Regions from separate parts of the Sphingomonas sp. 179-I 2A4 NHS genome, predicted to be linked through region 1. Evidence: predicted binding sites of a transcription regulator. Region 1 holds the regulator's gene; each other region holds the start of a gene.
The links. The regulator LexA, encoded in region 1, represses DNA repair genes until DNA is damaged. The targets are predictions, from matches to a motif close to GTTCCNCNCTTGTTCT.
Positions count from the first base shown of each region.

Region 2: the regulator LexA is predicted to act here: its motif matches at 9,067-9,082, upstream of radA (DNA repair protein RadA).
Region 3: the regulator LexA is predicted to act here: its motif matches at 3,730-3,745, upstream of recA (recombinase RecA).

Region 1 covers NZ_JBIQFL010000004.1:107,549-117,702, reverse strand. The annotation lists gene ACH0CP_RS09205 (hypothetical protein) at 1-14, opposite strand, end outside; gene ACH0CP_RS09200 (hypothetical protein) at 421-711, shown strand; gene ACH0CP_RS09195 (MaoC family dehydratase) at 722-1,174, opposite strand; tRNA gene ACH0CP_RS09190 (tRNA-Arg) at 1,342-1,418, opposite strand; gene ACH0CP_RS09185 (hypothetical protein) at 1,501-2,004, shown strand; gene ACH0CP_RS09180 (DUF2141 domain-containing protein) at 2,027-2,563, opposite strand; gene ACH0CP_RS09175 (alpha/beta fold hydrolase) at 2,741-3,850, shown strand; gene ACH0CP_RS09170 (hypothetical protein) at 3,900-4,415, opposite strand; gene ACH0CP_RS09165 (aminodeoxychorismate/anthranilate synthase component II) at 4,558-5,148, shown strand; gene trpD (anthranilate phosphoribosyltransferase) at 5,145-6,134, shown strand; gene trpC (indole-3-glycerol phosphate synthase TrpC) at 6,131-6,910, shown strand; gene moaC (cyclic pyranopterin monophosphate synthase MoaC) at 6,916-7,383, shown strand; gene ACH0CP_RS09145 (molybdopterin molybdotransferase MoeA) at 7,470-8,654, shown strand; gene lexA (transcriptional repressor LexA) at 8,711-9,370, shown strand; partial or broken gene ACH0CP_RS09135 (ComEC/Rec2 family competence protein) at 9,954-10,154, opposite strand, start outside.
Region 2 covers NZ_JBIQFL010000009.1:5,891-16,044, reverse strand. The annotation lists gene ACH0CP_RS14430 (bifunctional diguanylate cyclase/phosphodiesterase) at 1-1,770, opposite strand, end outside; gene ACH0CP_RS14425 (glutathione S-transferase family protein) at 1,863-2,777, opposite strand; gene ACH0CP_RS14420 (fatty acyl-AMP ligase) at 2,878-4,611, opposite strand; gene ACH0CP_RS14415 (regulatory protein RecX) at 4,721-5,245, shown strand; gene ACH0CP_RS14410 (cold-shock protein) at 5,333-5,905, shown strand; gene ACH0CP_RS14405 (DUF192 domain-containing protein) at 5,907-6,389, shown strand; gene ACH0CP_RS14400 (hypothetical protein) at 6,512-6,781, opposite strand; gene ACH0CP_RS14395 (NADH:ubiquinone oxidoreductase subunit NDUFA12) at 6,929-7,321, shown strand; partial or broken gene ACH0CP_RS14390 (DUF2155 domain-containing protein) at 7,525-7,758, shown strand; gene aat (leucyl/phenylalanyl-tRNA--protein transferase) at 7,794-8,528, opposite strand; gene ACH0CP_RS14380 (hypothetical protein) at 8,597-8,980, opposite strand; gene radA (DNA repair protein RadA) at 9,140-10,154, shown strand, end outside.
Region 3 covers NZ_JBIQFL010000003.1:340,362-350,515, forward strand. The annotation lists gene ACH0CP_RS07865 (electron transfer flavoprotein-ubiquinone oxidoreductase) at 1-819, opposite strand, end outside; gene ACH0CP_RS07870 (uracil-DNA glycosylase family protein) at 969-1,703, shown strand; gene ACH0CP_RS07875 (lytic transglycosylase domain-containing protein) at 1,739-3,496, shown strand; gene recA (recombinase RecA) at 3,820-4,893, shown strand; gene ACH0CP_RS07885 (trans-aconitate 2-methyltransferase) at 5,185-6,030, shown strand; gene ACH0CP_RS07890 (glutathione S-transferase family protein) at 6,027-6,659, shown strand; gene ACH0CP_RS07895 (glycosyltransferase family 4 protein) at 6,650-7,663, opposite strand; gene ACH0CP_RS07900 (alpha-amylase family glycosyl hydrolase) at 7,663-9,258, opposite strand; gene rplA (50S ribosomal protein L1) at 9,381-10,073, opposite strand; gene rplK (50S ribosomal protein L11) at 10,078-10,154, opposite strand, start outside.

The DNA.
Region 1 (10,154 bases):
GCCATGAACGCCATGAGAATTCCCCTTGAATAGGCGTGCGCCGGCGCCCGGCCGATGCGATCGGCCGACGGGCGCACAGGGGACCGCGATCGCGCCGACTGGAGGGTCGACGATCCGCTGATCCGGAAAGTGATAAAGAGTGAGTGGGAGAAGCAGGCGCCTACTAACGCGCGCCGGCCAATCCGGTCAGACAATCAGCCATGGAAGCGGCCTTTCGCTTGGATGCCACGGTGACATCCTTTCGATACCGACTGGTATAGAAATCCCGCTGCACCGCGTCAACAGCTTTTTGTACCAGACGGTATTTTTTACCGCAAGAGGGCTCGCACAGGTGCGATTTGCACCTTTTCTCCCCCGACGTGGCGTGTTTCTTCCCTCTCACGGCAATGGTATGATGCGGGCCGTCAGGAGGATCGCCCGATGATCGTGACGTCGCGACGCTTCAATGCCCCCGCCTCGTGGCGGATCGCTCTCTGGGGAACGCTTGCCGCCCTCCTCGTCCTGCCGCTGGTCGCGATGCAGCTGACGCCCGAAGTGCGCTGGACGCCCTTCGATTTCGCCGCCGCCGCCGTGCTGCTTGGCGGGCTTGGCCTGGCAATCGAGGCGGCGCTGCGCATCACCGCCCGCTCATCCCTGCGCGCCACCGTCATCGCCTTGGCAGTCGCCGGCACCCTGCTGCTCTGGGCGCAAGGCGCCGTCGGCCTGTTCTGACGCTCCGGCCTCAGCTGGCGCTGACTGGCATCTGGATGAGGTTCAGGAAGGTCATGACGATCGCACCTTCCTGATTCGTCACCGTCATCCGCATCGTCAGCACGCCGCGATCGGGCTTGCTGCGCGAGGCCGAGATATCGACCACCTCGCGCGTGATCGACAGCACGTCTCCCGGCCGCACCGGATGGCGCCACTGCAGATCGTCGACCTTCAACCCCAGCATCGGCGTGTCGCCGAACGGCGCCTTGTCGACGAAGTCGCGCATCACGCGCGATGCGACATGCCAGCCGCTCGCGATCAGCCCACCGAACCGGCCCGCGGCTGCGGCTTCCTTGTCGACATGCATCGGCTGGGGATCGAACTCCTCGGCGAAGCGGATGATGTCCGCCTCGCCCATGGTGATCGGGCCGCCCGACCAGCATTGGCCGATCTCAAGGTCGTTCAGGTAAAGCGACGGTCGCACGATCTTCCTCTTTCACGGCCAGCCATCGTCCGCCGCACCGCGAATCCGTGACGATCGCGGGTGCCTGCCGATGGCCTGTGATATGGTCCCCAAGGCAAAGGCACACGGCCCGGAAATGACTTAGCCCCAAGCCACCTTCCGGCAGCTCGGGGCTAAGTTTGAAACCTTGGCGCGCCCGGAACGATTCGAACGTCCGACCCTCAGATTCGTAGTCTGATGCTCTATCCAGCTGAGCTACGGGCGCTTGGGAGTGGCGCTGATAGAAGGGACTTTCTGATTGCGCAAGAGCGTTGCGCAGGACTTTTTCGCTTCGTAGACGATTTTTCATGTTGCACCGCTCCATGCTCGCTCCGCCGCTGCTCGCTCTCATGCTGGCGGCCTGCTCCAGCACGGAAGGATACCCGTCGCTGCTGCCTCGTCCGGCGGAATCGCAGAGCCTGGAGGAGCCGGCACCGGCGCCGGAAGCTCCGGTCGCGCCTGATCCAGCGCTCGATGCGCGAATCGCTACCGCCCTGCAGACGCTGGATCAGCGCATCGCTGCCTTTGACGAAGCTGCAACGCGTGCCGCGCGGCCGATCACTGCGGCCGCCGGTGCGCCGGCGGGCAGCGATCGCTGGCTCGACGCGCAGGTCGCGCTGGCCGAGCTCGATGCCGCGCGTTCCTCGACGCAGGACATTTCCGGGGAGCTTCAGGATATCGCGGCGGAACGCGCGCTCGCGCTTGAGACCGACTATCCCGCGCTCGACGCGGCGGTCGAGCGCGCGCGCGCCGCCGTCGTTGCCCAGCTCGATCGGATCACGCAGTTGCAGCAGGGCCTCGCCCCCGCCTGAGGCAGGGTCATCGCCCGGCCGATCAGGCGCCGGGCTTGATCGGCCGCAGCGCGCCGCCGCTCAGATACATGGCGGTGATGGTGATCTCCGTCACGCCCGGCCCGACGTTGATCGCGGTCGTCTTGGGCGAAGGCTTCCGGCCGAACACGAAATCGAGCAGCGTCACCTTCGGATCGCCCGAGGCGCCGCCGCCGTCCGATCGATCCGTATCGCCATTGCCGTTGATGTCGTGGCGCATGTCGACCGCATACGTGCCGGGCGCGGACACCGGCAGGCAGATACGCACCGGTCCGCTCGGCGGGGTCGGCAATTCGACGCGGGTGAGCCAGCTCTTCTTGTCGAACCAGGTTTTTGACGGGCCACCAAAGGTGCGCACGCGCACCGTGCCCGCGCGATTCTTCAGCCCCACGATGTTGACCAGGATCGCCGGCCCATTGCCGGATGTGCAGCGGGCGGCGTGCGGGCCGAGCACGGGCCCGCCGCCCTGCACCGCCGCCGCTGGCGGGGCGGCAAGCGCCGCCGAAGCCACGAACAACGCGAGGAAAGCCGATTTCTTCATAAGCCCCATGTGGCGATGGCAGATGGCACAATCGAGGCAAATTGCCGGCGAACCGGGCAGGATTCGTCCCAAAGCGTATCAAGATGGCGGCCGAAGGGCTCCCCTCGCCAGCGATTCTGGTGCGTTTCTCCGCCGCATCCGCTTCAAACCCCGGCAGAAGTTCATTACGCAGGTGCAATGCGCCTCCTGCCCCTGATCGCCGCCGGCACCGCCTTGACGCTTGCCGCTTCCGCCACCGCCCAGACGACCCAGCCGGTCGCAACCCCGGCGAGCCCGGCGCCCGCCGCGACCAAGTGGCCGACGAAGGAAGGCGACGTCACCCTCCCCGCCTTCCGCTTCAAGACCGGCGAGGTGATGGACGTGCGGATGCATTATACGACGCTCGGCACGCCGCATCGCGGGGCCGACGGGCGGATCGACAATGCCGTGATGGTGCTCCACGGCACCGGCGGCACGGGCAAGCAGTTCCTCCAGCCGCAATTCGCCGACGAGCTTTACGGCCCCGGCCAGCCGTTCGACATCAGCAAGACCTTCGTCATCCTCCCCGACAATATCGGCCACGGCCAATCCTCGAAGCCGTCCGACGGGAAGCGAATGGCGTTCCCCAAGTACGATTATGACGACATGGTCGCCGCGCAAAAGGCGATGCTGGAGAAGATCGGCGTCACGAAGCTGAACGTGATCCTCGGCACTTCGATGGGCTGCATGCACGCCTTCGTCTGGGGCGAGACATACCCAGGCTTTGCCGAGCGGCTCGCCCCCTTCGCCTGCCTCCCCGTCCCCATCGCCGGCCTCAACCGCATGTGGCGCAAGCTGTCGATCGACGCGATTCAGGCCGATCCAGCGTGGAACGGCGGCAATTATACCGCCCAACCCGAACAGGGCCTGCGCACCGCCGCCAGCCTGTCGATCATCGCGGGCAGCAATCCGCTTGCGCTGCAGCAGCAATATGCGACCCGCGACGCCGCCGAGGCGTTCCTCGCGCAGGCCTTCGCCCGCAATTCCGCCGGTCGCGACGCCAACGACTATATCTATCAACTCGATGCGTCGCGGAATTACGATCCCTCGCCCGCACTGGAAAAGATCACCGTGCCGGTCCTGTGGATCAACTCGAGCGACGATTTCATCAACCCGTCAGGCTACGGCATCGCCGAGCCCGCGGCGGAGCGCATGCCGCGCGCCACTTTCCGCCTGATCCAGGCCACGCCCGAGACGAAGGGCCACGGCACCCACACCTGGGCCAAGTTCTGGAAGGTCGACCTGACGAAGCTCCTCGCCACCAACTAGGCGCGCGCGCCGGGGCACGCCGCGCGGCCCCGGCATCAGCCGATCAGGCTCAATTGTCCTGATCGTCTTCCTGCGCCGCGGTCGAGGGCGCGGCCTGCGCCGCCTCGCGCTGCGCCTGGCGCCGCTCCGCCGCCCAGGCCTGGCCTGCCGCGATGCTGCACCCGGTCTGCCCGCCCGTGCCGATCGGCGAGCAGGTGTTGGGTAGCCCGCCGGCCACCCGCCCGACACGGTCCGCCGCCGCCGCTCGGTTGATCCAGCTCTGGTTTTGCGCCGGCACTTCGGGAGGCTGGCGCAGTTCCTTGGGCACGCGATACGCCTCGTTCGGATTGATCCGGCTGCACACCACGATCTCGTCCGCGGCCGCCGTCGGGCACGCCTCATTACCCTGCAGCGTCACCTGCCGGATGCGCTGCGGCGGCTGGCCGGACTGCGCCTGCGGCTGCTCGGCGGACGCGGAATCGACCGGCGCCCGCGCCTGATTGCCTGCCGGATCCTGCGCCGCCGCGACTTGCGGTAGCAGCGCCAGTGCAGCGGCAGTGGTGAGGGACGTGAGCGAGCGGAACATCGGCGGCAACCTCCTGGCAATCACACAACGATCGCCACACCGGCTTTTATCCCGGCTGAACGATATGTCATCGCCTACGCGATTCCGCCGCGCCGCAACAAGCGTTGCGGCACCGCGCGGTTCGGCTATGGCTGGCGGCGACATGATCCTGGTCATCGACAATTACGACAGCTTCACCTGGAACCTGGTCCATTACCTGATGGAACTGGGGGCCGAGGTGCGGGTCGAACGCAACGACGCGCTGACGGCCGCAGAAGCGCTCGCCTCCAACGCCACCGGCTTCCTGGTGTCGCCCGGCCCCTGCACCCCGAACGAGGCGGGCGTCAGTCTCGATCTCGTCGCGGCGTGCGCGGAAAGCCGCCGCCCGCTGCTCGGCGTGTGCCTTGGCCATCAGGCGATCGGCCAGCATTTCGGCGGCCGGGTCGTGCGCGGCGGGCTGATGCACGGCAAGACCAGCGCGATCGAGCATGATTCGACCGGCGTCTTTGCCGGCATCCCCTCGCCCTTCACCGCGACGCGCTATCATTCGCTGGTGGTGGAGGGCGTGCCCGACGTGCTCGTCCCCAATGCCCATGCCGCGGACGGATCGGTGATGGGGCTGCGCCACCGCGAGCTGCCGATCCACGGCGTCCAGTTTCATCCCGAAAGCATCGCGACCGAGCACGGCCACGACCTCCTGGCGAACTTCCTCGCGTTAACCGGCGCGCGGCCGACGACGAGGGCCGCGGCATGACGACCATCACGCTCCTGCCTGATCCGGCATCGCCCTTGTCGCGCGAGACGGCCGCACAGGCCTTCGCCGATATCCTCGACGGCCACGCCAGCGAGGACGCCATCGCCCGCTTCCTGCTCGATCTGTCCGATCGCGGCGAAACCTCGATCGAGATCGCCGAGGCGGCCCGCGCGCTGCGTGAGCGGCTGATCCCGATCAGCGCTCCCGTCGGCGCCATCGACGTGTGCGGCACCGGCGGCGACGGCCACCACACCCTCAACGTCTCCACCGCGGTCAGCCTGGTCGTCGCGGCTTGCGGCGTGCCGGTCGCCAAGCACGGCAATCGCGCCGCCTCGTCCAAGGCCGGCGCGGCGGATACGCTGGAGGCGCTCGGCCTCGACATGGAGCGCGCCGGCGCGCTCGCTGAGGAGACGCTGAACGAACTCGGCATCTGCTTCCTGTTCGCCGCCAATCACCACCCGGCGATGAAGCGGATCACCCCGATCCGCCAGCGGCTGGGCAAGCGCACCATCTTCAACCTGATGGGCCCGCTCGCCAACCCGGCGCACGTCACGCGCCAGCTGATCGGCATCGCCCGTCCGGATTACGCCCCGGTCTATGCGGAGGCGCTGGAGCAGCTCGGCACCGAGGCCGCGCTGGTCGTCTCGGGCGAAGAGGGGCTGGACGAAGTCTCGGGCGCCGGCCCGACGGTGGCCGTCGCGATCGGCGATGTCGCGGTTGGGCACCGGATCGTGCCCGAGGACGCCGGCGTGCCGCGCCACCCGATCGAGGCAATCCGGGGCGGCGACCCTGAGCATAACGCACTCGCCCTGCGCCGCCTGCTGAACGGCGAGCATGGCGCCTATCGCGATGCCGTGCTGCTCAACGCCGCCACCGCGCTCGCGCTGGTCGGCGAGCCGATGGAAAGCGGCGCTTCCCGCGCAGCCGAGGCGATCGACAGCGGCGCCGCACGTGACCTGCTCGATCGCTGGATCGCCTGGGCATGACCATTCTGGACCGGATCCTCGCCACCAAGCACGAGGAAGTCGCCGCCCGCCGTGCGCAGCGCTCGATCACCGATCTCGACGCCCTCGCCGCCGCGCAGAGCGCGCCCCGCGGCTTCAAGGCAGCGCTGGACAACACGCCGGCGACCTACGGCCTCATTGCTGAGATCAAGAAGGCGAGCCCCTCCAAGGGTCTGATCCGCGCCGATTTCGATCCGCCCGCGCACGCCCGCGCATATGCCGCCGGTGGTGCCACCTGCCTCTCGATCCTCACCGATCACCAATATTTCCAGGGGCATGAGGATTATCTGATCGCCGCGCGCGCAGCGTGTGACCTGCCGGTGATCCGCAAGGATTTCCTGGTCGATCCGTGGCAGGTGGCCGAGGCTCATGCGATCGGCGCCGACGCGATCCTCATCATCATGTCCGCGCTCGACGATGTCGCCGCGGCCGAGATCGAGGCCGCCGCGTTCGAACGCGGCATGGACGTGCTGGTCGAAGTGCATGACGCAGACGAGCTCGAACGCGCGCTCAGCCTCAAGTCGCGGCTGATCGGCGTCAACAACCGAAACCTGCGCGATTTCTCGGTCAGCTTCGAACGCACCTATGAACTCGTCGGTCAGGCGCCGGCAGGCTGCACCTTCGTCGCCGAAAGCGGCCTCAACACCCGCGCCGATCTCGATGCGATGGCGGAGCATGGTGTGCGCTGCTTCCTGATCGGCGAGTCGCTGATGCGGCAGGACGATGTCGCCGCCGCCACCCGCGCGCTGGTCGGCTAACGGCGATGAGCGGCCTCACCCATCTCGATGACGCCGGCGCCGCGCGGATGGTCGATGTCGGCGGCAAGAGCGAGACCGTGCGTGAGGCGGTGGCCGAGGGTCGCATCATCATGTCGGCCGAGGCAGCACAGGCGATCGCCGACGGTGCCGTGGCCAAGGGCGACGTGCTTGCCGTTGCCCGCGTGGCCGGCATCATGGCCGCGAAGCGCACCAGCGAGTTGATCCCGCTCTGCCATCCGCTGCCGCTCACCAAGGTCTCGATCGATCTCACCGTCCAGCCGGAGGGGGTCGTCGCCACCGCAACCGTGGCCACGGCCGGGCGCACCGGCGTGGAGATGGAGGCGCTCACAGCCGTCTCCACGGCGCTCCTCACCGTCTACGACATGGCGAAGGCGCTCGATAAGCGGATGACGATCGAGGGCATCCGGCTGCTGCGCAAGACGGGCGGGAAGTCGGGCGACTTCACCGCCTGATCCCGCCTCGCCCCCGGCTCGGCCTTAGCGCCCAGCGGGCAACGAACACCCTGTCGCCGCCTCCCGTAATCTGCCACTCCCGCACCATGAGCGAATTGCTTCCCGTGGCCGAAGCGCAAGCGCGTCTGCTCGCCAGCGTCACCCCCGTCTCGATCGAGACGCTGCCGATCACCCGGGCAATCGGCCGCTGGGCTGCGGCCCCGCTGGTGGCGCAGCGCACCCAGCCCGCACGCGATCTGTCCGCGATGGATGGCTATGCACTGCGCTTCGCCGATCTCCCGGGCCCGTGGCGCGTGATCGGTGAAAGTGCCGCCGGCCGCCCGTTCGAGGGCAAGGTGGCGGTGGGCGAAGCGGTGCGCATCTTCACCGGTGCGGCACTGCCGGACGGCGCCGACACGGTCATGGTGCAGGAAGAGGCAGCGCGGGACGGCGACCAGCTGATGCTCGATGGCGAAGGGCCGCTTAAGCTCGGCGGCAACGTCCGCCGTCGCGGCCTCGATTTCACGCAAGGCGACACCTTGGCGGCGGCGGGCGAACGCCTCGTCCCTGCGCGCCTCGCCGTCGCTGCGACCGGCGGTGTCGGTGACGTCGCGGTGCATCGCCGCGTGCGGGTGGCCATTGCCGCGACGGGCGACGAGCTGGTCGATCCCGGCACTGCTGCCCGCGCCGATGCCCTTCCCGAATCCAATCGCCTGCTGATCCGCGCTTTGCTCGCCGATCTGCCGGCGGACATTATCGACCTCGGCATTCTCCCCGATCGACTGGACGTGCTCACCGACGCCTTCGCCTCCGTCGACGCGGACCTGCTCGTCACCACCGGCGGTGCCTCGGTCGGCGATCACGATCTGGTGCGCCCGGCCCTGATCGCAGCTGGGGCCAGCATCGACTTCTGGCGCGTAGCGCTTCGCCCCGGCAAGCCGCTGATGGCCGGCCGCCGCGGCGCCATGGCGGTACTTGGCCTGCCGGGCAATCCGGTCTCCGCCTTCGTCACCGCGCTACTGTTCGTGAAGCCGCTGATCGCGCGCCTCGCGGGCGCCGCGCAGCCGCTGCCGCTCACCACCCGCGCCACGCTTGGCGAAGCGCTGCCGCCGAACGGCCCGCGCACCGATTACATGCGCGCCGCGCTGGTCGATGGCGAGGCATTCGTCGCCGCCATCCAGGACAGTTCCATGCTGCTCACGCTTGCCCGGGCCGGCTGCCTGATCGTCCGCCCACCGCACGATCCGGCGCGGGAACGCGGCGACTCGGCAGAAATCCTGATGATCGCTTGACGCATTGAGGAACGTTCCATAAAGGTTCTTCGTCTGTTCGCGGCGGAGGCGATGCGATGCTTACGAAAAAGCAGCACGAGCTGATCTGTTTCATCAACGACCGGCTGGTCGACACCGGCGTGTCGCCCTCGTTCGAGGAAATGAAGGAGGCGCTCGACCTCAAGTCGAAGTCCGGCGTCCACCGCCTGATCTCGGCGCTGGAGGAACGCGGCTTCCTACGTCGCCTGCCGAACCGTGCGCGCGCGCTCGAAGTGCTCAAGATGCCCGAGCGTCTGGACGCGAAGAAGGCGCCCGCACCGGCCGCCCGGCCCGCCGTGCCCGAACCCGCCAACGACGTCATCGAAGTGCCGCTGCACGGCCGCATTGCCGCCGGTGTGCCGATCGAGGCGATGGAGGGTGCGTCCTCGCTCCCCGTCCCCGCTGCGCTGCTTGGCTCGGGTGAGCATTTCGCGCTCGAGGTCGCTGGTGACTCGATGGTCGAGGCCGGCATTCTCGACGGCGATTTCGCGCTGATCCGCAAGCAGGACGTGGCCCGCGACGGCGAGATCGTGGTTGCGCTGATCGAGGACAGCGAAGCGACGCTTAAATATTTCCGTCGCGAGGGGGCGATGATCCGGCTCGATCCGGCGAACCGCGCTTATGATCCGCAGCGCTACGCCCCGGCGCAGGTGCGCGTGCAGGGTAAGCTCGCGGGAATCCTTCGCCGCTATTCCTGATCGCCGCCATCACCCAGGGGTGCGTGTCTCCGGGCCGTTGAACCGTCATGACACTCCCGGTCGCCAGCGTGACGGCGACCCCGCCGGTTTTCGCCAGCGTCTCGCGATCTAGGCGTAGCCAGCGCGGCTGGCACCGCCGCGGCAGCCGACGCTCGCTGATCACCACGTCCGCGGCCAGGCACGCCTCGATCAGTTCGCCCGCCGGCACTAGGTACGCGCTCCGCGTCGCAAGGATGCGCCAGCTGCGCTCACCCGCGGCCAGGTCGACGCGGCAAAGGTCGCGGCTGCACTGCGCAGCTGACTGTTCGGACAGCAGCACCGGCTCCACGTCGCTGCCGCCATTCTCCGCCAGCATGTCGCGCGCATAATCGCCCGCGCGATCACGCAGCAGCGCGACCCGGCCGTCCGGCAACCGGATCCCGACGTGCCGTCCGTCCCCCGTTACCAACAGGTCCGGCGCGGGCACCATCAGCGCCCATAGCGCACCGATCGCCACCGGTATCGCGCCAATCCGGCGCATGTTCGTCCGCCACAGTGCCAGCCACAATCCGCCCGCGACCATCAATCCAAAGGCGCCGCGCGGCATGGCGGGCAAGGCAGCGACCGCGCCCGGCGCCTCCGCCGTCACCCGCGCAAGTCCCAGCAGCAGCGCCAGCGCCTGCCCCGCCAGCCACCATACCGGCCCGCCAAGCCCCACACCGTCCAGCGCCAGCGCCATTGCCTCCAGTGGCATCACCACGAACGTCGTCAGCGGGATTGCGACGATATTGGCCAGCGCGCCGTA
Region 2 (10,154 bases), on a different contig from region 1:
GATCAGCCGGGTCTCTTCGGCAAGCGGGATGAATTTGGTCGGCGGAACGAGGCCGAACTCCGCGCTGCGCCAGCGAAGGAGTGCCTCGAAGCCAGTCAGGCGCTCGCCGGCAGCATCCACCACCGGTTGGTATTCCAGGTGAAGCTCGCCCTTCTCAAGAGCCTGGCGCAGTGCGATCTCGAGGACGCGGCGCTCCTCCGCCTCGACGTGTAGCTGGGGCTCATAGGCGTGGAAGACGCCGCCGCCGGCGTCCTTTGAGCGGTAAAGCGCGAGATCGGCCGAGCGGATCAGCGTTTCCGCGGTGCGGCCGTCGCGGGGCGAGCACGCGACGCCGATCGAGGCGCCGATGTACAAGGTGTGCTGATCGACCTCATAGGGCCGGGAGAGCGTGTCGATGATGGTCTGCGCCAGCCGCGTGATCCGGCTGGCCTCCGTGGCGTCGTTGATCACCACTGCGAATTCATCTCCGCCCAGCCGACCGATCAGTTCATTGTCGGTGATAAGCTGGTTGAGCCGTTCCGAGACGCGGCCGAGCAGGCGATCGCCGATCGGATGGCCGAGCGTGTCGTTCACTGCCTTGAAGCGATCGAGGTCGATCATCATGAAGGCGGCGCGAGTGCCCCATTTCTCCGCCTCGGCCAGCGCCTTGGCGAGCGCCTCGTTGACGAGCAGGCGGTTGGGGAGGCCGGTCAGGGCATCGAACCGCGCCATGCGATTGATCTTGTCGACCGAGGCGCGTTGCTCCGTGACGTCGGAGCCGACGCCGCGGAAGCCGGCAAAAATGCCGCGATCATCGATTCGGGGGCTGGCGGAGATCTCCCACCAGCGCTCCTCGCCCGCGATGACGACCGGCAGCGACAGGTGGCGGATGCTGTCGCGATGCTTCAGCTTTTCGGCGAGAAGGCGCAGGCCGGCGGAGAAATCGCCACTCTCCCATGCGGGGCCGGCGAGCGCCTGGAACAACGGCATGCCTTCCAGCTCCGCGGTGCTGCGGCCGAGCGCGGCCGCGAAGCGCGGCGTGACGTTGACGAGGCGGCGCTGCGTATCCGTCTGCCACAGCCAGTCCGAGCCGCCTTCCTGATATTCGCCGAGGAGCAGGCTGACGGTTTCATCGCGATCGCTGAGCGAGAGTTCGGAGCCACGCAGCAGCACCAGCGTGCGCGCGCGGGAGATGCAGGCGGCGGTGAGCAGCCCGGCGAAGAGCAGGGTCGCGGCGGCGGCAAGGTAGCTCTGCTGCAACACGAGAGGGACGGCCATGGCGAGCGCGAGGCCGAGCACGAAGCTGAGCGCGCCCAGCACCAGCGAAGCCATGGCGACTGCCGCCGCCGTCATCAGCACGCACAGCACCGTCCACAACGGGAGGAGCGTATCGGGCGCCGCCTGTGCCCCGAACCAGAGGGGAGCGATGCTCCACACGGTGGCGAGGACGATCCCCTCCACTCCGGTGCCGCGAAGCTGCGCGAGCGAGGCGTGGCCCTCCTCGAAATGGGCGGTGCGCAGCCGCCGCAGCGTGACGACTGCGGCCGCGAGCGCTACCGTCATCCCCCAGCCGATCAGCCACGGGAGCGGCAGCTGGCCCGCGAAAAGCTGCATGACCAAAGCCGCGGCAATAAGGTTCGCTGCGAGCAGGACCAGCGCCAGTTGGCGACCGCAGAACAGCTGAGTCGCGCGGACCCGGCCCCACAATATGGGATCGTCGCCTTCGCCCAGGCCGAGCAGGAGGCGGAGCGGAACGGGCGACGTGCGCACTGCTTCTGGCGAGGAGGTCACAGATGTAACCGGTAGCGCGCTACGGTTTACGGATCCTTTCAGTCGTCCGAAAAAGTGCAGCAATACTGGCTTTTAGCGCCGCTCCGGAGCGATCACGTCGCGGGCGCCAGGGCGAAGCCAATGCGGGGAACGTGGATCACGACCTCGCCCGTGCGCGAATCGCGGTGGCGCACGGCAAGGTGGTGCGGCGACGAGCCAACAAGCGTACCGCTGATCGGCTCGCGCCCGTAATCGGTGGCGGAGACGGTGACTTCCCTTCCCGCGAGCGCGGCATCCCGGGCAGCGACCTCGGCTGCTTCCGGCTTCGAATCGCGGGCGATGGCGATCGCCTCTTCGCGAGTCGCGCTGCTGCGCTGGCCGTGGCCGATGGCGCGCACGCGATCATACCAGTCGCCGAGGCCGGGCAGATCCTCGAACGCGTCGGCTGCGGCAGCGTGGAAGGAGCGGACGAACCAGAGGTTGTAGTAAGCGTTGGCGTCGAGGAGGCCGGGGCGATCGCCCGACAGGAAAGCGCGGCCGTCCGCGAGCTGTTCGCTGACCAAGGCGGCGTGGCTGCGTAGTTGATCCGCCATGTGCGGCACGGCGGCGCGCATCGCGGCGGGATTGAATGGCTGGCCGCTGAGCTTTTCGCGGTCCCGCTTGAAGGCTTCGTCCACCGAATCGCCCAGGCCGCCGAATATCACCGTCACGGCGGCCTGGAAGAAGGCGCGATCGGTCCACTGTGCGGTTGCCTGATCGATGCCAAGGCTGCCCGACGGGAACAGGGTGGGCGTGGGGAAGCGGCGTTCCAACTCGCGGACGATCAGGACGCTGTCACAATAGATGTCCGCGCCGATCTGCATCACCGGAATGCGGCGGTAGCCGCCGGTCAGGGCAAGCAGATCGGGCTTGGGCATGATGACCGGCTGGTCGACCGCGGCCCAGGCGAGGTTCTTGATGCCCAGGCACACCCGCACCTTCTCCGAGAAGGGCGAGCTATCATATTGATGCAGCAGGATCGTCGTCATCAGCCCTCCACGCGCGCTGCTCAGCGGCAGCGTTGGTGGAAGGGGTAACGTGTGCGAGGATTAAGTCGATCGTTTTCTTTTGGCCGACCGAACCCAGCGATCAGGCAGCAACGGCGTAGGGCTTGATCTCACCCGAGAGGTACAGGTTGCGGGCCTTGGCGCGGCTGAGCTTGCCCGAACTGGTGCGCGGCAAGGTGCGCGGCGGGATCAGTTCGATGACGCAGTTCATGCCGGTGACGGCACGGACGCGGTCGCGAATCTCGTTGCGCAGGCGGCTACGCTCGGCATCGTCGGACGTGCGGCACTGGACGAGCACCGCGGGCGTTTCCTCGCCGCCCGGCGTGGTGATCGCGAAGGCGGCAATGTCGCCCTGCTTGAAGCCGGGGAGCTGCTCCACGGCCCATTCGATGTCCTGCGGCCAGTGGTTGCGGCCGTTGACGATGATCATGTCCTTGGCGCGGCCGACAATATAGACGTAGCCGTCCGACAGATATCCCATGTCGCCGGTATCCAACCAGCCGTCTGCCATGCAGGCCTCGGTCGCTGCGTCGTCACGGAAATAGCCCACCATCAGCGACGGCCCGCTGCACCAGACCTTGCCGATCGCGCGCTCGGGAAGCGGCGTGCCGTCTTCCTCGCGGATTTCGACCGCCATGTCCTTCACCGGCTTGCCGCAATTGACGATCGCACGGTAGCGCTGCGGGCGATCCTGGCCGGCGGGAACGCCGGAGAGCTGCGTCTCCTCGACCAGCTCGACGCGGATCCCCTCACCCGGCGGCATGATCGAGACGGCGAGCGTTGCTTCCGCGAGGCCGTAGGAGGGAAGGAAGGCGCTGGCCTGGAAGCCGGCATCGGCAAAGGCATCGACGAAGCCCTGCATCACGTCCGGCCGGATCATGTCCGCGCCATTGCCGGCGAGGCGCCAGCGGGAGAGATCGAACCGGTCGGCAGCCTTGGTCTGGCTCGACATGCGCCGGGCGCAGATGTCGTAGCCGAAGGTCGGCGAATAGCTGATCGACGTGCCGGGATTGCGGCTGATGAGATCGAGCCACGCCAGCGGACGGCGGGCGAAATCCTCGGTCTTCAGATAATCGACCGACACCTGATTGGCGATCGGCGACAGGAAGCAGCCGACAAGCCCCATGTCGTGATACCAGGGCAGCCAGGAGATGCAGCGATCGGTCTCGATCAGCTCCATGCCATGGGCGTGCGCCGCGAGGTTGTTGAGCAGCGCGTGGTGAGTGATCGCGACGCCGTGCGGGAAGCGCGTCGAGCCGCTGGAATATTGCAGATAGGCGATGTCATCGCCCGATGCCTTCGGCAGGTCCACGGCATTCGCGTCACGCGAGAGCAGGTCAGCCCAGTCGATCCCCTGCGTCCCGACCGCGGCGGCGGCGGCGCCTGCCATCTCAGACAGTTCGGGCGGGTAGATCAGCATCTTCGGATCGCAGCTCGTCAGCTGGACGCGCAGTTGATCGATGTAGGATTCCTTGCCGCCGAACGAGGTCGGCAGCGGCAGCGGCACTGGCCACGCGCCGGCATAAACGGTGCCGAAGAAGAGTGCGGCGAATTCGGCGCTTGTTTCCGCGACCAACGCAACCCGGTCCCCCGGCGCGATGCCGGCCGCGATCAGCCGATAGGCCGCGGCCTTCGCATCGGCCTGAAGTTCGCGGAAGGGGTAGGGCCGAACCAGCGTGCCGCGCGCATCATGGAAATTGAGCCCGCGTTCGCCCCCGGCGGCATAATCCAGCGCCTGCCCAAGCGTTTCGAACTCGGAAAAGATGCGCGGCTGCGCATCGCTGCTCGGGGTAGGCAAAAGGGTCGCGGTCGTCATGTGTCTGCTCAAGTCTCATGGGCGGTGCACGGATGCACCGACATTTGGCCCCAGCCGTGAACGGTCGCCGCGTTCAAAATCCGATGGCAGTGTGGCAACAACAAGGCGCATGTCTACGCCGCGCCGCCCGCCGCCCCCGCTCGATACTGCTGCGCTGGAGGCGCTGGCGCTCCGGTACGTCGAGCGATTTGCCACGACAAGAGGAAAGCTGGCGGCATATCTGTCGCGCAAGGTGCGCGAGCGGGGGTGGACCGGTGCGAGCGCCGACCCGCAACAGATCGCAGATCGGATGGCGCAGCTTGGCTATGTCGACGATCACGCCTTCGCTGAGGCCAAGGCGCGGTCGCTGGCACGGCGTGGCTATGGCACGCGCCGTGTATCGATGGCGCTACGCGCGGCTCATGTCGGTGAGGAGGATGCCGCCGACGCGCTCGAGGAAAGCGCCGACCAGGCATTTACCAGCGCGCTGGCGCTCGCCCGGCGGCGGCGTTTCGGCCCCTTTGCCGCGGCGGTGACGGACGAGCGCACGCGCGAGCGGCAAATCGCCGCTCTGGTCCGCGCCGGGCATAATTACGCGCTGGCGCGGCGGATCGTAACGGCAGAACCCGGCGATATACTTGAGCCCGATCAATAAGGCGCCGGATCAACTTCTCCGTTTTGCAACGAGACGTTTGTGCGATGCGTCAACCGTGCTAGCGTCGGCACGGGGAAGCAGAGAGAGATGCGCAGCCAGCCGTTTGATGCCGCGGACGACCGCGAAGGGCCAGCCGACGTCGACGCGCAAGCGGCGGACGAGGGGGTGGCCGTATCCGGCACGCTCAAGTGGTTCGACGTGACGCGGGGCTTTGGCTTTCTTGTGCCCGACCAGTCGGAGTTCGGCGACGTTCTGATCCACTTTTCGGTGTTGCAGCCGCTTGGGCGGCGCAGCATCCCGGAAGGATCGCGGATCGAAGCGATCGCGGTGCGCCGCGAGCGCGGCTACCAGGCGCGCGAAATCGTGTCGCTCGACCTCAGCACCGCCGTCGAGCCCGCCCCGCGCACGACGAACCGCGTCGATCCCGTTAGCCTGATCGGCGAGGCGGGAGACTGGGAGCCGGTGACGGTGAAATGGTTCAACCGCCTGAAAGGCTATGGTTTCCTGGTGCGAGACGATACGCCGGGTGATATCTTCGTTCACATGGAAACGCTGCGCCGCGGGGACATCGTGACGGTCGAGCCCGACCAGCGGCTGCGCGCACGCGTCGTCGAAGGGCGCAAGGGGCCGATGGCGGTCAGCGTCGCGCAGGAGGATTGAAATGAAGTTCCATGGTCTGGCAGCGATCGCGCTGCTGATCGGCGTATCCGCCTGCACCGGCCAGGACGCGGCGGCATCGGCGGGCAACGAGGCGGCGAAGGCGCCGCTGACCACCGTTACGGTGACGAGCCAGACCGGCCGCCACGTCTTCAAGGTGGAGATGGCGCGGACCCCGGCGGAGCAGGAACGCGGGCTGATGTTCCGCACCGACATCCCGAAAGATGGCGGGATGCTGTTCGCGCCTTATCCCGCAGACGGCGGCGGGCCGCGCGAGGCAAGCTTCTGGATGAAGAACACGCCGTCGCCGCTGGATATCATCTTCATTCGCGCGGATGGCACGATCGCCCGCATCGCCGAGAATACGGTGCCCTTCTCAGAAGCGCAGGTGCCGTCGGGCGAGCCGGTGGCGGCGGTGCTGGAGATCAATGGCGGCCGATCGGCTGAACTGGGCATCAGCGAAGGCGACAAGGTGAGCTGGAAGTAGCATCCGCCAGCGCCGCTGGCGGCGACGAGTAGCGGATACGCAAAAAAAAGGGCGCCCAAGCAAACTTGGGCGCCCTTGCTGTTTGACGGCCGGCGGACCGGGCCGGTCCGCCAATGGGTGATTTAGATCCCGTTCGCCAGGTTGGTGTCCGGATCGTTGGTGCGCAGGTCGTCCGCCTGATTCTCGCCCGTTGCGCGAACCGCATCCGCCTGGTTCTCAAGCGCGTCGCTGGCCACGTCCGACGAGACGTTATCGGCCATATCCTCAAGATTGTCGGCGCGGGCCTCGGCATTGGCTTCGATATTGTCGGCAGCCTGTTCGCGCGGGCTGGAATTGCACGCCGCGAGCGACATCACACCTGCAGCAAGACCGCCAATAACTAGCTTCTTCATCTGTTTACCCCTGTTCGTTTCGGTTCATCAACAGCAGCAATGGCCAAATCCCCGGCTTTGTTCCCTGGCATGCGGCGCATCGACCCGAGAAAGCACTGCCGCACGGCATTGAAGGGGCGAGCGCCAACCGCTAAGCGCGGGGCCGTCATGGGCATCAATCTCAACCCCTTCACCTGGTGGAACGGCGCCACCATCGGTACCTGGTTCGGCCTGCGCGGCAAGACGCGCGTCGGCGAGGACGCGCTTGGCAACGTCTATTGGGAAGGCGGGCGGGATACCGCCGGCAACCCGCGGCGCTGGGTGATCTACAACGGTCCAAACGATGCGAGCCGCGTCCCGCCGGAATGGTTCAGCTGGCTGCACCACCATGTGGACGGCGCGCCCGACGAGGCGCTGCCGAGCCCGCGGCCGTGGCAAAAGCCGGCCAAGCCGAACATGACCGGGACGCCAGAGGCCTATCGCCCGTCGGGCGCGCTGGAAAAGGGCGGCCATCGCCAGGCGGCCACAGGTGATTACGAGGCGTGGAGCCCCGACGCGTGAAGCCGGCGGTCGCGGCCGGCGGTCTTGCCGCCGCGGCGTTGATCGGCGTCGGCGTGTGGCAGGGTGCGCGCTGGCTGGGCGATGACACGCGCCAGACGCCAGTCGCCAGTCAGCAAGTGCCGGATGCCGCGGAGGCCGAAGTGCCTTCCGATGTGGTGACGGTCGAGGGAGATACGGGGCCAGTAGACGCCGGCAGCACGCCGATGGCGGAGCGCGTGGCGGTCGTCGGCCTGCTCAACAAGCGCAATGGCGTCAGCCGCGATCTGACGATGAAGCCGGGTCAAGCGCTGCGCGTCGGCGATACGATCGTCCGGCTGCGTGCGTGCGAGCGCACCGCGCCGTGGGAGCAGGAGCAGCTGACCGGCGCGTTCGTGCAGCTGGACGTGCGCGGTGCGGATGAGAAGTGGCGGCGGGCGTTTTCGGGATGGCTCTACAAGGAGCGTCCTGCGCTGAACGTCGTCCAGCACCCGATCTACGACGTCTGGGCCAAGAGCTGCACGATGTCCTTCCCGGACAAGGGGCCGGCGACAGAAGTGCTGGGAACGCCATCCACCGCCCGGAAATCGCCCGCACCCACGGCCCAGGAATCTCCCGCGGCTGCGGCACCGAGCACTTCCGAGAGCGCATCGCCCAGCAACGCAACGTAATCCGCGCGTTCGATCTCCACCGCGCCCATCGAGGCGAGGTGATCGGTCATGAACTGGCAATCGAGCAGGGTGAAGCCGCCAACCCGCAGCCGCGCAACGAGTGCCGCGAGCGCGGCCTTGGACGCGTCCGTCGTTCGGCTGACCATCGATTCGCCGAAGAAGGCGCGCCCCAGTGCCAGGCCATAAAGCCCCCCGACCAGCGAGTCGCCTTCCCAGCATTCGATCGAATGGGCGAAGCCGGCGATATGAAGCTGCCGGAAGACGCGTTCGATCGAGTGGTTGATCCAGGTTTCGGGCCGATCGGTGGCGGCTTCGGCGCACATCGCGATGATCTCGTCGAACGCGGTATCGGCGGTCAGCCGGAAGCGTTCCGACTTCAGCGTGCGGCGCAGCGAACGGGAAAGATGGAAGCCGTCGAGCGGCAGGATCGCGCGCTGCCGCGGTTCGACCCAATAGACGCCGGGCGCGTCGCGCGCATCCGCCATCGGGAAGACGCCGACAGCATAAGCGCTGAGGACGGTGGCGGGATCCAGCGACTGGCGTGGGCGGTGGCGGGCCATCAGGCCGGCACCATATCACATAACGGCGCCGCCGCATCCCGGGAGGAGCGGCGGCGTATTCGTTGCTCTTACGAGCGGCAGGTCTGCGAGCCCTTGCCCGGCTGCTCCAGCGTGATGTTCTCGGGCGTGCCGGTCAGCTTCCAGCCGCCGTCGGCAACCAGCGGATCGCCGGCGTTCGCAGCGGTCAGCGTGACGGGCGTGCCGTCCTTCTCGGTGCGGACGATCGCCTGCTTGTCACCCTGGAAGAAGGTGACATAGGCAAGGCTGTTGTCCTTGCAGCGCATCGTCTTCTCGGCCTTGATCGCCGGGGGAAGCTCAACCGCACCCGCATTGGCAAGCTCGGTCGCCATCGGATCCGGGTTGGTGTCGAGCACTTCGGGAGCGTCCGACTTGGAGTTGCAGGCAGCGAGCGCGAGGAGCGCCGCGGCGGCGAAATAAAGGGGGCTCTTCATAGCGGCAGCCCGCTTCGCGCATGCAGCAATCTACGTCAAGATCACTGCCGGACATATTGTATCAAAGTGCAGAATATTAAGCTTCTGTTCCCTTGTTGTTCCGACCCTGATACGAAAGTATAAGTCGCCCACGGCGCGTGTCGCACTGCAGGAATGAAGATGGCCAAGCTCCAGAAACGCTATGTCTGCCAATCGTGCGGTTCGGTCGCCTCGAGGTGGCAGGGACAGTGCGTCGACTGCTCGGAGTGGAACACGCTGGTCGAGGAAGCGCCGGCGGTGGTGACGCCGTTTCAGGCGAAGCACAATCTGCAGGGGGGCGGGCGCGCACTGACGATGGTGGCGCTGGACGCCGAGGTGCCGCTGCCGGCGCGCATGGCAAGCGGCATTGCGGAGCTCGACCGGGCGCTGGGCGGCGGCTTCGTCGAGGGAAGCGCGACGCTGATCGGCGGCGATCCCGGGATCGGCAAATCGACGCTGCTGCTGCAGGCAGCGGCGCGGCTGGCGCTGGGCGGGGCGGACGTCGCCTATGTCTCCGGCGAGGAAGCGGCCGACCAGGTACGGCTGCGCGCACGGCGGCTGGGGCTGGGGGAGGCGCCGGTGCGACTCGCTTCCGCCACGTCGGTGCGCGATATCCTGACCACTTTGGGAGCGGGGCGACCGCCGGCCCTACTGGTGATCGATTCGATCCAGACGATGCATTCAGATCTGATCGAGGGCGCGCCTGGCACCGTCAGCCAGGTGCGGGCCAGCGCGCAGGAACTGATCCGCTTTGCCAAGGAGCGCGGCACGGCGCTCGTGCTCGTCGGCCATGTCACCAAGGATGGCACGATCGCCGGCCCGCGCGTGCTGGAACATATGGTGGATACGGTGCTGAGCTTCGAGGGCGAGCGCAGCCACCAGTATCGCATCCTGCGCGCGATCAAGAACCGCTTCGGCGGCACCGACGAGATCGGCGTCTTCGCGATGCAGAGCGAAGGGCTGACCGAAGTGTCGAACCCGTCGTCGCTGTTCCTGACGCAGCGCGACGAGAGCGTGACGGGGGCGGTGGTGTTCCCGGCGCTGGAAGGGACGCGGCCGGTGCTGGTGGAGATCCAGGCGCTGGTCGTCCGGCTGGCGAGCGGGGCGACGCCGCGGCGGGCGGTGGTCGGCTGGGACAGCGGGCGGCTGGCGATGA
Region 3 (10,154 bases), on a different contig from region 1:
GGGATTGGAATAATTGAGCCAGGTGACGAGACCCAGGCTCACCTGCCCGTTCGCCTGATGATAGATCCAGCCGCCGCCATTGGTGTCGCTCTCGCTCAGCGGCCACCCTTGCGTGTGGATCACCTTGCCCGGCTCGTGCAGCGCGGGGTCGATGTCCCACAATTCCTTGATGCCAAGGCCATAGGATTGCGGATCGCAATCGGCGCGCAGGTCGAAAATGCGCATCAGCTCCTTCGACAGATGCCCACGGCACCCCTCGGAGAAGAAGGTGTATTTCGCATGCAGCTCGAGGCCCGGCTGATAATCGGGCTTGCGGGTGCCGTCGCGCGCCACGCCCATGTCGCCGGTCGCGACGCCCTTCACGCTGCCGTCCTCGTTGAACAGGATCTCGGCCGCGGCGAAGCCCGGGAAGATCTCGACGCCCAGCTCCTCGGCCTTGCCCGCCAGCCAGCGGCACAGATTGCCCAGGCTCCCGGTGTACGTGCCCTTGTTGTGCATGAACGGCGGGGTGACGAGGTGGGGCATGTTGAACTTGCCCTGCTTGCTCAGCACCCAGTGGATGTTCTGCGTCACCGGCACTTCCGCCAGCGGGCAGCCGTCCTCGCGCCAGTTCGGCAGCAGCTCGTCCAGGCTGCGCGGATCGATCACCGCGCCCGAGAGGATGTGCGCGCCGACTTCGCTGCCCTTCTCGAGCACGCAGACCGAGATTTCGGCCTCTTTTTCCGCCGCGAGCTGTTTCAGGCGGATCGCCGCGCTGAGGCCGGCCGGCCCCGCACCCACGATCACCACGTCATAAGGCATCGACTCGCGTTCGCTCATCACCATCTCCATCCGCCGGCCCCTGATCGCTAGCCTCGACCGCTAGCCTTGATCGGGCGCGCGTTCGGGCGCGCGCCGGCAACGTCCTATCCTCATCGGCTGTCGAGCGAATTGACCGCTGCGTCAACCATTGCGCTAACGGTAATGCGATGGGGGCCGAGCAAAACCACGATTGGCGGCAACAGGCCGCAAGTACACTGGAATGGTGGCGGGATGCCGGCGTCGACGTGCTCGTCGGCGACGATCCGTTCGATTGGCTGGGCGCCGAGGAGCCGCTTGCCGTAGCGTCCCCGGCGATTGCGGCGCCGGCAACTGATGCCGCCGCCTTGCCGCAGACGCTCGACGCGTTCCTTACGTGGCGCACAGGCGATGGCGCGCCGGAGGCGGGCTGGGGCATCCCCCTCGTCTCGGCGACTGGTCCGCTCGACGCCGATCTCATGATCCTCGTCGATTGCCCAGAGCGGGATGCGGCCGATTCGCTGCTTGGCGGCAGTGCCGGTCGCCTGTTTGATCGGATGCTCGCTGCGATCGGCCGCAGCCGTGCCGATGTCCACCTCGCCAGCGTCTGCGCCGCGCGCCCGGCCGTCGGCCGGCTGCCGCGCGACATGGAGGCGCGGCTCGGCGAGATCGCCCGTCACCATGTCGCGCTCGTTGCGCCGAAACGGCTTCTGGTGCTCGGTGATGCGGCGAGCCGTGCGATCCTGTCGGCGAACGTCATGGCAGCCAGTCATCATTTACAGGTACTTAACCACAGCAACGGGAAAACGACCGAAGCCATCGCGAGCTTCCACCCGCGCATGTTGGTGGAGCGGCCCGCGCTCAAGGCAGAGGCGTGGAGGAACCTGCAAATGCTGATCGCCGGGAAAACGGGGGAAACGAAGTGATCCGGAAGTTGCTGACCGCAGCATCGCTCGCCGCGATGACGCCGGTGCTGGCCTCGGCCGAGCCCGCGCGCGAGGCGTCGGCCAAGCCGGTGATCCCGAACCAGCTGACCGCGGAGCAGCGCACGCAATATCGCGCCGTCTTCACCGCGATCCGCGAAAGCCGCTGGCAGGATGCGCAGATCGGCCTCGATTCCATGGCGCCCGGGCCCTTGCACAATTACGCCCGCGCCGAGCTGTACACCGCCAAGGGCTCGCCCCGCGTCGAGCTTGAGCCGCTGGTGCGCCTCCTCACTGAAGCGCCGGAACTGCCGCAGGCGGAGGCGATCGCGCGCCTCGCCAAGATGCGCGGCGCGGAGGAGCTGCCTGCGCTCCCGGTCGCGCAGCGCCTCGTGTGGCAGAATGGCGCGCCCACCCGCGTTCGCGCCAAGGCGACGCGCAGCGATGCGATCGCCGCCGATCTTGCGCTGAAGATGCAGCCCTATGTGAAGGGCGACATGGGCCGCGAGGCCGAATCCCTGCTCGATTCCACCAGCGGGCTGACGCCGGAGGCGCAGACCGAATGGCAATCGCGCGTCGCATGGATCTATTTCCTCCAGGGGCTCGATGCCGATGCTCGTCGCGTCGGTGACAAGGCCTCGCGCGGGCAGGGCGATTGGGCCACTCACGGCCGCTGGACGTCGGCCCTCGCTGCCTGGCGCCAGAACGATTGCGCCGCCGCCGGTGAAGGCTTCGAGGCGGTCTCCGCCCGCGCCGGGGACACCGACATGCGCGCCGCCGGCCTCTACTGGGCAAGCCGCTCCGACATGGTCTGCGGCCGCCCGGACCGGATCGAGGCACGGCTCAAGAATGCCGCCCAATATGGCGAGACCTTCTACGGCCAGCTCGCCCGTCAGGCGCTCGGGATGCGCACCGCCGCGGTGAAGCCGCAGAAGGTGACCAGCGACTGGGCCAGCCTTGAGCGTCGCCCGAACATCCGCGTCGCCGCTGCCCTGATCGAGATCGGCGAGGAGGGCGCCGCCGACACCGTCATCCGCCAGCAGGCGAAGATCGGCCCGAAAGCCGAATTCGCCAGTCTCGTGCGTGTCACCGAGCAGATGAACCTGCCGGCAAGCGTCGTCTGGCTCGCGCACAATTGCCCGGAAGGGTTCGTCGCCACCGCCGATACGCGCTACCCGACGCCGAACTGGACGCCGGATACCGGGTGGCGCGTCGACAAGGCACTGGTGTACGCGCACACGCTGCAGGAATCGGGCTTCCGCAACAAGGTCGTCTCGCCCGCGGGCGCCTATGGCCTGATGCAGATCATGCCCGCCGCCGCGACCGATTACATGCGCGAGCGCGGCGTCACTGTCGACAAGACGGCGCTCACCCGACCCTCGACCAATATCGACATTGGCCAGCGCCATCTTGAGCGGCTTCGCGACATGGGGCTGACCCAGGGCCTGCTGCCCAAGGTGATCGCCGCCTATAATGCCGGACCCAAGCCGGTTGGCGAATGGAACTCGCTCGTTCGCGACAATGGCGATCCGCTGCTTTACATCGAGAGCATCCCTTATTGGGAGACCCGCGGCTATGTCGTGACGGTGCTGCGCAATTACTGGATGTACGAAGGCCAGACCGGCCGCGAGAACTCTGTCAGCCGCTCGGCACTCGCCCAGGGCATGTGGCCACGCTTCCCGGGCATGAAGGGCGAGCCCGCGATCCGCATGGCGGCGCGCGCCCCTGCGAACACCATCGCTTCCAACGCCACGGTGGCCCCGGCTTCCCGCACGACGCTCACGAGCGCGCAGTAAGAACGGGGCAGGGGCGCTGCCCGGCACGAGCCGCAGCGCCCGCCCGTTCGCGTCCACGGCTCCCGCGTCCTCGTTCGCATTCCCGTCCGTTCGGCCGGAGCAACGTCGAGGGGCGTGCGCCCATGCGCCATCTCGCCCATCGACCCGACTTGCCTCAGCCACACCCGCGCCGTCACCCTGGACTTGATCCGGGGTCCCGCTGCTGCCTTCCCACACCTATCGCAAATAACTTCGTTCGCCTCTTGTTCCGATGGAACAAACAAGATACACGAAGTTCACGCGTTGAACGGTTCGCGCGCTTGCTCTAGCGAAAGGGCTTCCCAATGGCCGCCAATCTCAAGGTGATCCCCAACAACATGGCAAGCGCGAACTCCGATCGTCAGAAGGCGCTGGACGCCGCCCTGGCGCAGATTGACCGCGCCTTCGGCAAGGGCTCGGCGATGAAGCTCGGCCAGAAGGAAACGATGAAGGTCGAGGTGGTCTCCACCGGCAGCCTCGGGCTCGACATCGCGCTTGGCGTCGGCGGTCTTCCCAAGGGCCGTATCGTCGAGATCTTCGGTCCGGAATCCTCGGGCAAGACGACGCTGGCGCTCCACGCCATCGCAGAGGCGCAGAAGGCAGGCGGCATGGCGGCCTTCGTCGATGCCGAGCACGCGCTCGATCCTGCTTATGCGAAGAAGCTGGGCGTCAACATCGACGAACTGATCGTCTCGCAGCCGGACACCGGTGAGCAGGCACTGGAGATCGTCGACACGCTCGTGCGCTCCAACGCGATCGACGTTCTCGTTGTCGATTCGGTCGCCGCGCTGGTGCCGCGCGCCGAGATCGAGGGCGAGATGGGCGACAGCCATGTCGGTCTCCAGGCTCGCCTGATGAGCCAGGCGCTGCGCAAGCTTACCGGCACGATCAGCCGGTCGAACTGTCTCGTCATCTTCATCAACCAGATCCGCATGAAGATCGGGGTGATGTACGGCTCGCCTGAAACGACGACCGGCGGCAACGCGCTGAAGTTCTACGCCTCGGTGCGTCTCGACGTGCGCCGCATCGGCTCGGTCAAGGATCGCGAGGAAGCGACCGGCAACCAGACGCGCGTGAAGGTCGTCAAGAACAAGGTCGCCCCGCCGTTCAAGCAGGTCGAGTTCGACATCATGTTCGGTGAAGGCATCTCGAAGCTCGGCGAGATGATCGATCTCGGTGTGAAGGCCGGGCTCGTCGAGAAGTCGGGTTCCTGGTTCAGCTATGATTCGATCCGCATCGGACAGGGCCGTGAGAATTCGAAGGGCTATTTGCGCGACAATCCCGAAGTCGCGGAGCGGCTGGAACGCCAGATCCGTGCGCGTCAGGAAGGCCTCGGCGAGGAACTGATGGCCGGCCAGACCGACGAGGATGACGTCTGATCAATCGTCAATTGCCGGCCGGCCATGTCCAGCGCCGCTGATCCAGCATCGACGAGGGGCCGGTACCGCAAGGTGCCGGCCCTTCGCACGTCGTGGGGAACTGCATCTGTTGGAGAAAAAAGCGCCAGCGCCTCAACTTCCTCAACATTCGCTCCAACACGCACAGTCATCGGTCTCGCGCACGCGTGCGAAAAAACGCGCCAGAGCCTCAACTTCCTCAACATTCGCGTTGCATGCAGGCGGTCGGCAATCTGCTACCATCCCCGCATCCGCGACGAAGAAGGAGCGCCGATGACCACTGCACCCGACTGGCAAGCACGCGTCGGTGACGTCTGGGCAGCCGAGTGGCGCCGTACCGATCGGAGCTTCGCCGATCTCGCCAGGCAGCTGGACGCGGCGATCCTTGCCGTCGCTCCCACGCAAGGCCGCGTGGCCGATCTTGGATGCGGCGCCGGGGCGACCAGTCTGTCCCTGGCCGCCGCAAGGCCGCAGCTCGACGTATATGGCGTCGACCTGTCAGCCCCGCTGATAGACGTCGCGCGCAGCCGCGCCGCCGAAGAAGGTTTGCCCAACCTATCCTTCGCTGTCGGTGCCGTTCCTGAGGCGCTTCAGGCGCATCAGCCCTTCGATCTCGCCGTGTCGCGCCACGGCGTCATGTTCTTCGACGATCCGATCGGCGCCTTCCGCGGGATCGCGGCTGCGTTGAAATCCCGCGCTCCGCTCGTGTTCTCCTGCTTCCGCTCCTCGCAGGAGAATGCATGGGCCTCACGAACGATCGCCGCGATCGGCGGTCGCCTTGATCCGCCCGGCGATTATGCGCCGGGCCCGTTCGCCTTCGCCGATCCCGCTGTGATCCGCCGCATCCTGACCGGCGCGGGCTTTGACGATCCGTCGATCGTCGCCGCCGATTATGCCTATCACGCCGGCGCCGGCCCCGATCCGGCAGCGGACGGCGCCAGCTTCTTCCAGCGCATCGGCCCGGTCTCCCGCACCATCGCCGAGGCATCCGATGCCGATCGTCCGGCGTTACTGTCCCGATTGCACGCCGTTCTGGCTGAGCAGGTGAGGGGGAATGCGCTCGACTTTCCCGCTGCCGCCTGGCTGGTCACGGCGCGCGTTAGCGGGAGAGGCCAATGATCATCGTCCACCACCTCGAGGATTCCCGGTCGCAGCGCGTGCTGTGGATGCTCGAGGAACTGGGCCTGCCCTACGAGATCAAGCGTTATGAGCGCGACAAGAAGACGATGCTCGCGCCGCCCGAGCTGAAGCAGGTCCATCCGCTCGGCAAGTCACCGGTGATCGAGGATACCGACGACGGCAATCGCGTGATCGCGGAGACCGGTGCAATCGTCGAGTATCTCGTGGACAAGGCCGATGGACGCCTCGGCGCACCGGCGAACCGCAAGGGCGCGCTCGAATATCGTTACTGGCTACATTATGCGGAAGGCTCGCTCATGCCGCCGCTGTTGCTGAAGCTCGTGCTCGGCCGGATTCCCCTGTTCGGCAAGGCGGCGCTCAAGCGGATTCAGCCGATGATCGACGTCCATCTCGATTTCGTCGAGGCGCACCTCGCCACGCGCCCATGGCTTACCGGTGATGCGATGACTGCCGCCGACGTGATGATGAGCTTCCCCCTGGAGGCCGCCCGCAGCCGTGCCGGCCTCGACGCGTCACGCCCCGCCACCATCGCCTGGCTCGACAAGGTTCACGCCCGTCCTGCCTTCCAGCAGGCGCTGCGCAAGGGCGGCCCCTACGCTTATGCCTGATCGAGGAGCCGTTCGTAGAGCTTGATGTAATCGTCCGCCATCCGCTCAACGCTGAACCGTTCGGCGACCCGGGCGCGGCAGGCGGCGCGATCGATCTCGCCGACCCGCTCGATCGCCGCCACCGCTTCCTCGACAGTGTCGACCAGGAACCCGGTGACGCCATGCTCGATCAGCTCGGGCATCGATCCGCGGTTAAACGCGATCACCGGCGTCCCGCACGCCATCGCCTCGACAACGGAAAGCCCGAACGGTTCGTCGAACCCGATCAGGTGGAGGAGAGCACGAGCCTGCCCCAACGCCCGGACCCGTTCCTCTCCACCCACCACGCCCCGGAAGACCACGCGATCATCATCGATATGCGGCGCAACCTCGCGCTGGTGATAGTCATGGTCCTGCACCAATCCCGCCATGATCAACCGCCGATCCGCACCCTTCGCCGCGGAAATTGCATCATGCGGCCCCTTGTCCGGGTGAATCCGCCCGAAGAACAACAGGTCCTCGCTTCCCGCAGGATCAAAGGCGAACTCATTCACCGGAATGCCGTGATGGATCGTAGCGGCATAGCTGAGCGACGGATGCCGATCCGCGTCGCTGATCGAGACGTAATGCACGTGATCGTCATAGCGCTGGTACACCGGCACGATCCGTTCGGAGGAAAAGCCGTGGATCGTCGTCAGCATCGGCGTGTCGATCAGCCGCGACCAGGCGAGCGGCATGAAATCGGCCTGGTTGTGGATGAGGTCGAAATCGCCCGCGCGCTCGATGCAATGCGCGATGTGCATCGCCTCCCACACCTTGGCGTCGAGGTGCGGTGGCTCCGAATAGCCGCGCGGGGCGACGCCCTCCAATTTGCCGGCGGTGCGCGAATTCTGCGTGGCGAAAAGCGTGACGTCGACGCCGCGCGCGACCAGTGCCTCGGTCAAGAGGCTGGTCACCAATTCCCACGGGCCATAGCCGGTCGGCGGCGTCGGCCAGGAGATCGACGACAACATGGCAATGCGCATCAGGCGAGTAGCTCCACGACATAGGCTTCATCGGCACCGACCGTGCCGTCGAATGTGGTCCGCGTGCCGGTCGCGACGATGATCCGGCCGGGGCGGGTGGCATCGGGCAGCGCCACGCCGCGCGGCGTGCTGCCGAGGTTGAGGACGACCAGCAGCCGCTCGTCGCCGTGGCGGCGTTCGTAGGCGAGCACGTCGGGTGCGGCCGCGTGCAGCGTCATGCTGCCCAAGGACAATGCGGGGCTGGCACGCCGCGCGGCAAGCAGGCGGCGGTAGAGCCATAGCATCGAGGCCGGGTCCGCCTCCTCCGCGGCGACGTTTCGGGTGCGCCAGTCCGGGTGGAGCGGGAGCCACGGCTCGGCGGTCGAGAAGCCGGCGTTGGGCGAGGCATCCCATGCCATTGGGGTGCGCGAGCGGTCGCGGCCGAGCCCCATGCCGGGCTGGCGCAGGTCCTGCGGGTCGCGGATCCGGTCGGGCGGGATGTCAACCGTGCCGATGCCAAGCTCGTCACCCTGATAGAGCGTCGGGGTACCGCGCAGCGTCAGCAGCAGCATGGCGGCGACGCGTGCCTGTGCCTCGCCGATGCGTGCAGCGATGCGCGGCGCGTCGTGGCTGCCGATTACCCAGTTCGGCCAGCCGTGGTCCGGAATGGCGGCGTCGTATTCCGCGATCAGCCGCGCGAGGGTGTCGCGATCCCACGGATTTTCGATCAGTTCGAAATTGAAGGGCAGGTGGACGCCGGGCTCGGCGGTGCTGCCATACCAACGCATCAGGCGATCGCGCGGCAGGAAGATCTCACCCACCAGCAGCGTCTCGCCGTACGTGTCGGCGAGCTGGCGCATCGCGCGGGTCAAGGTGTGCGCCTCGGGCTGGTCGGTGGAATTGTGCTGGAGGACGCGCAGCTTCTCGGCCTGTCCTTCGTGCCAGTCGGGGTTGGCCGGATTGTCGGGCAGCCCTTCCGCCTTCACGATGTGCCACAGAACGTCGATGCGGAAGCCGTCGACGCCGCGGTCGAGCCAGAAGCGCAGCACATCGGTCATCGCCGCCGCGACCTCAGGATTGCGCCAGTTGAGGTCGGCCTGCTCCTTCAGAAATGTGTGAAGGTAATATTGGCCGGTCGCGGGATCGAACTCCCACGCTGGCCCGCCCATGTCGCTGATCCAGTTATTGGGTGGGCCACCCTCCGGTGCGGGATCGCGCCAGATATACCAGTCGCGCCGCGGGTTTTCGCGGCTGGAGCGGCTTTCGACGAACCAGGGATGCTGGGTCGAGGAATGGTTGGGGACGAAATCGAGCAGCAGCTTCAGCCCGCGCGCATGGACCGCGGCAAGCAGGCGGTCGAAGGCGGCGAGGTCGCCGAACATTGGCTCTACGCCGGTGTAATCGGCGACGTCATAGCCGAAGTCGGCCATTGGCGAGGGAAAGATCGGCGAGAGCCAGATCGCGTCGACGCCGAGCGAGGCGATATGATCGAGATGCGCCTCGATCCCCGCGAGGTCGCCGATGCCGTCGCCATCGCTGTCCGCGAAGGAGCGCGGATAGACCTGATAGATGACGCCGCGCTTCCACCAGGGCGCAGCGGGGGTGCCCTCGCTCATGCGGTTCGTAACGCCCCGGCAATGGATGGGTTCACGCGGGCGATGCCGGCGGCGGCAGCGGGCAACAAAAAAGGCCGGGGTTACCCCCGGCCTTTTTCGTTACGCGAACTGGAAAGCCCGGATCAGGCCGAAGCGACTTCCGCCACGTCGACCTTGATGCCCGCACCCATGGTGCTGGAGATCGCGACCTTGCGGACGTACTTGCCCTTGGCGCCGGCCGGCTTGGCCTTGACCACCGCATCGACCAGCGCGTCGAAGTTCGCGCGCAGGTCCTCGGCCGGGAAGCTCGCCTTGCCGATGCCGGAGTGGATGATACCGGCCTTTTCGACGCGATACTCGACCTGGCCACCCTTGGCCGCCTTCACTGCCTCGGCGACGTTCATCGTCACGGTGCCGAGCTTCGGGTTCGGCATCAGGCCCTTCGGACCCAGGACCTTACCGAGACGGCCGACGATACCCATCATGTCCGGGGTTGCGATGCAGCGATCGAAGTCGATCTTGCCGCCCTGGATGGTTTCCATCAGGTCTTCCGCACCGACGACGTCGGCGCCGGCCTCGCGGGCCTCGTCAGCCTTCGCGCCGCGGGCGAACACGCCGACGCGAACGGTCTTGCCGGTGCCCTTGGGCAGCGTGACGACGCCGCGGACCATCTGGTCAGCGTGACGCGGATCGACGCCGAGGTTCAGCGCGACTTCGATCGTCTCGTCGAACTTGGAGGTCGCACCCGACTTGGCGAGCTGGATCGCCTCGTCAACGCCGTGCAGCTTCTCGCGGTCGATCGTGATCGCCTTCTGCTTCTTCGTGAGCTTCGCCATGTTCTTAGCCCTCCACAACCTGGAGGCCCATCGCGCGAGCGGAGCCTTCGATGATCTTCGTTGCTGCGTCGATGTCGTTCG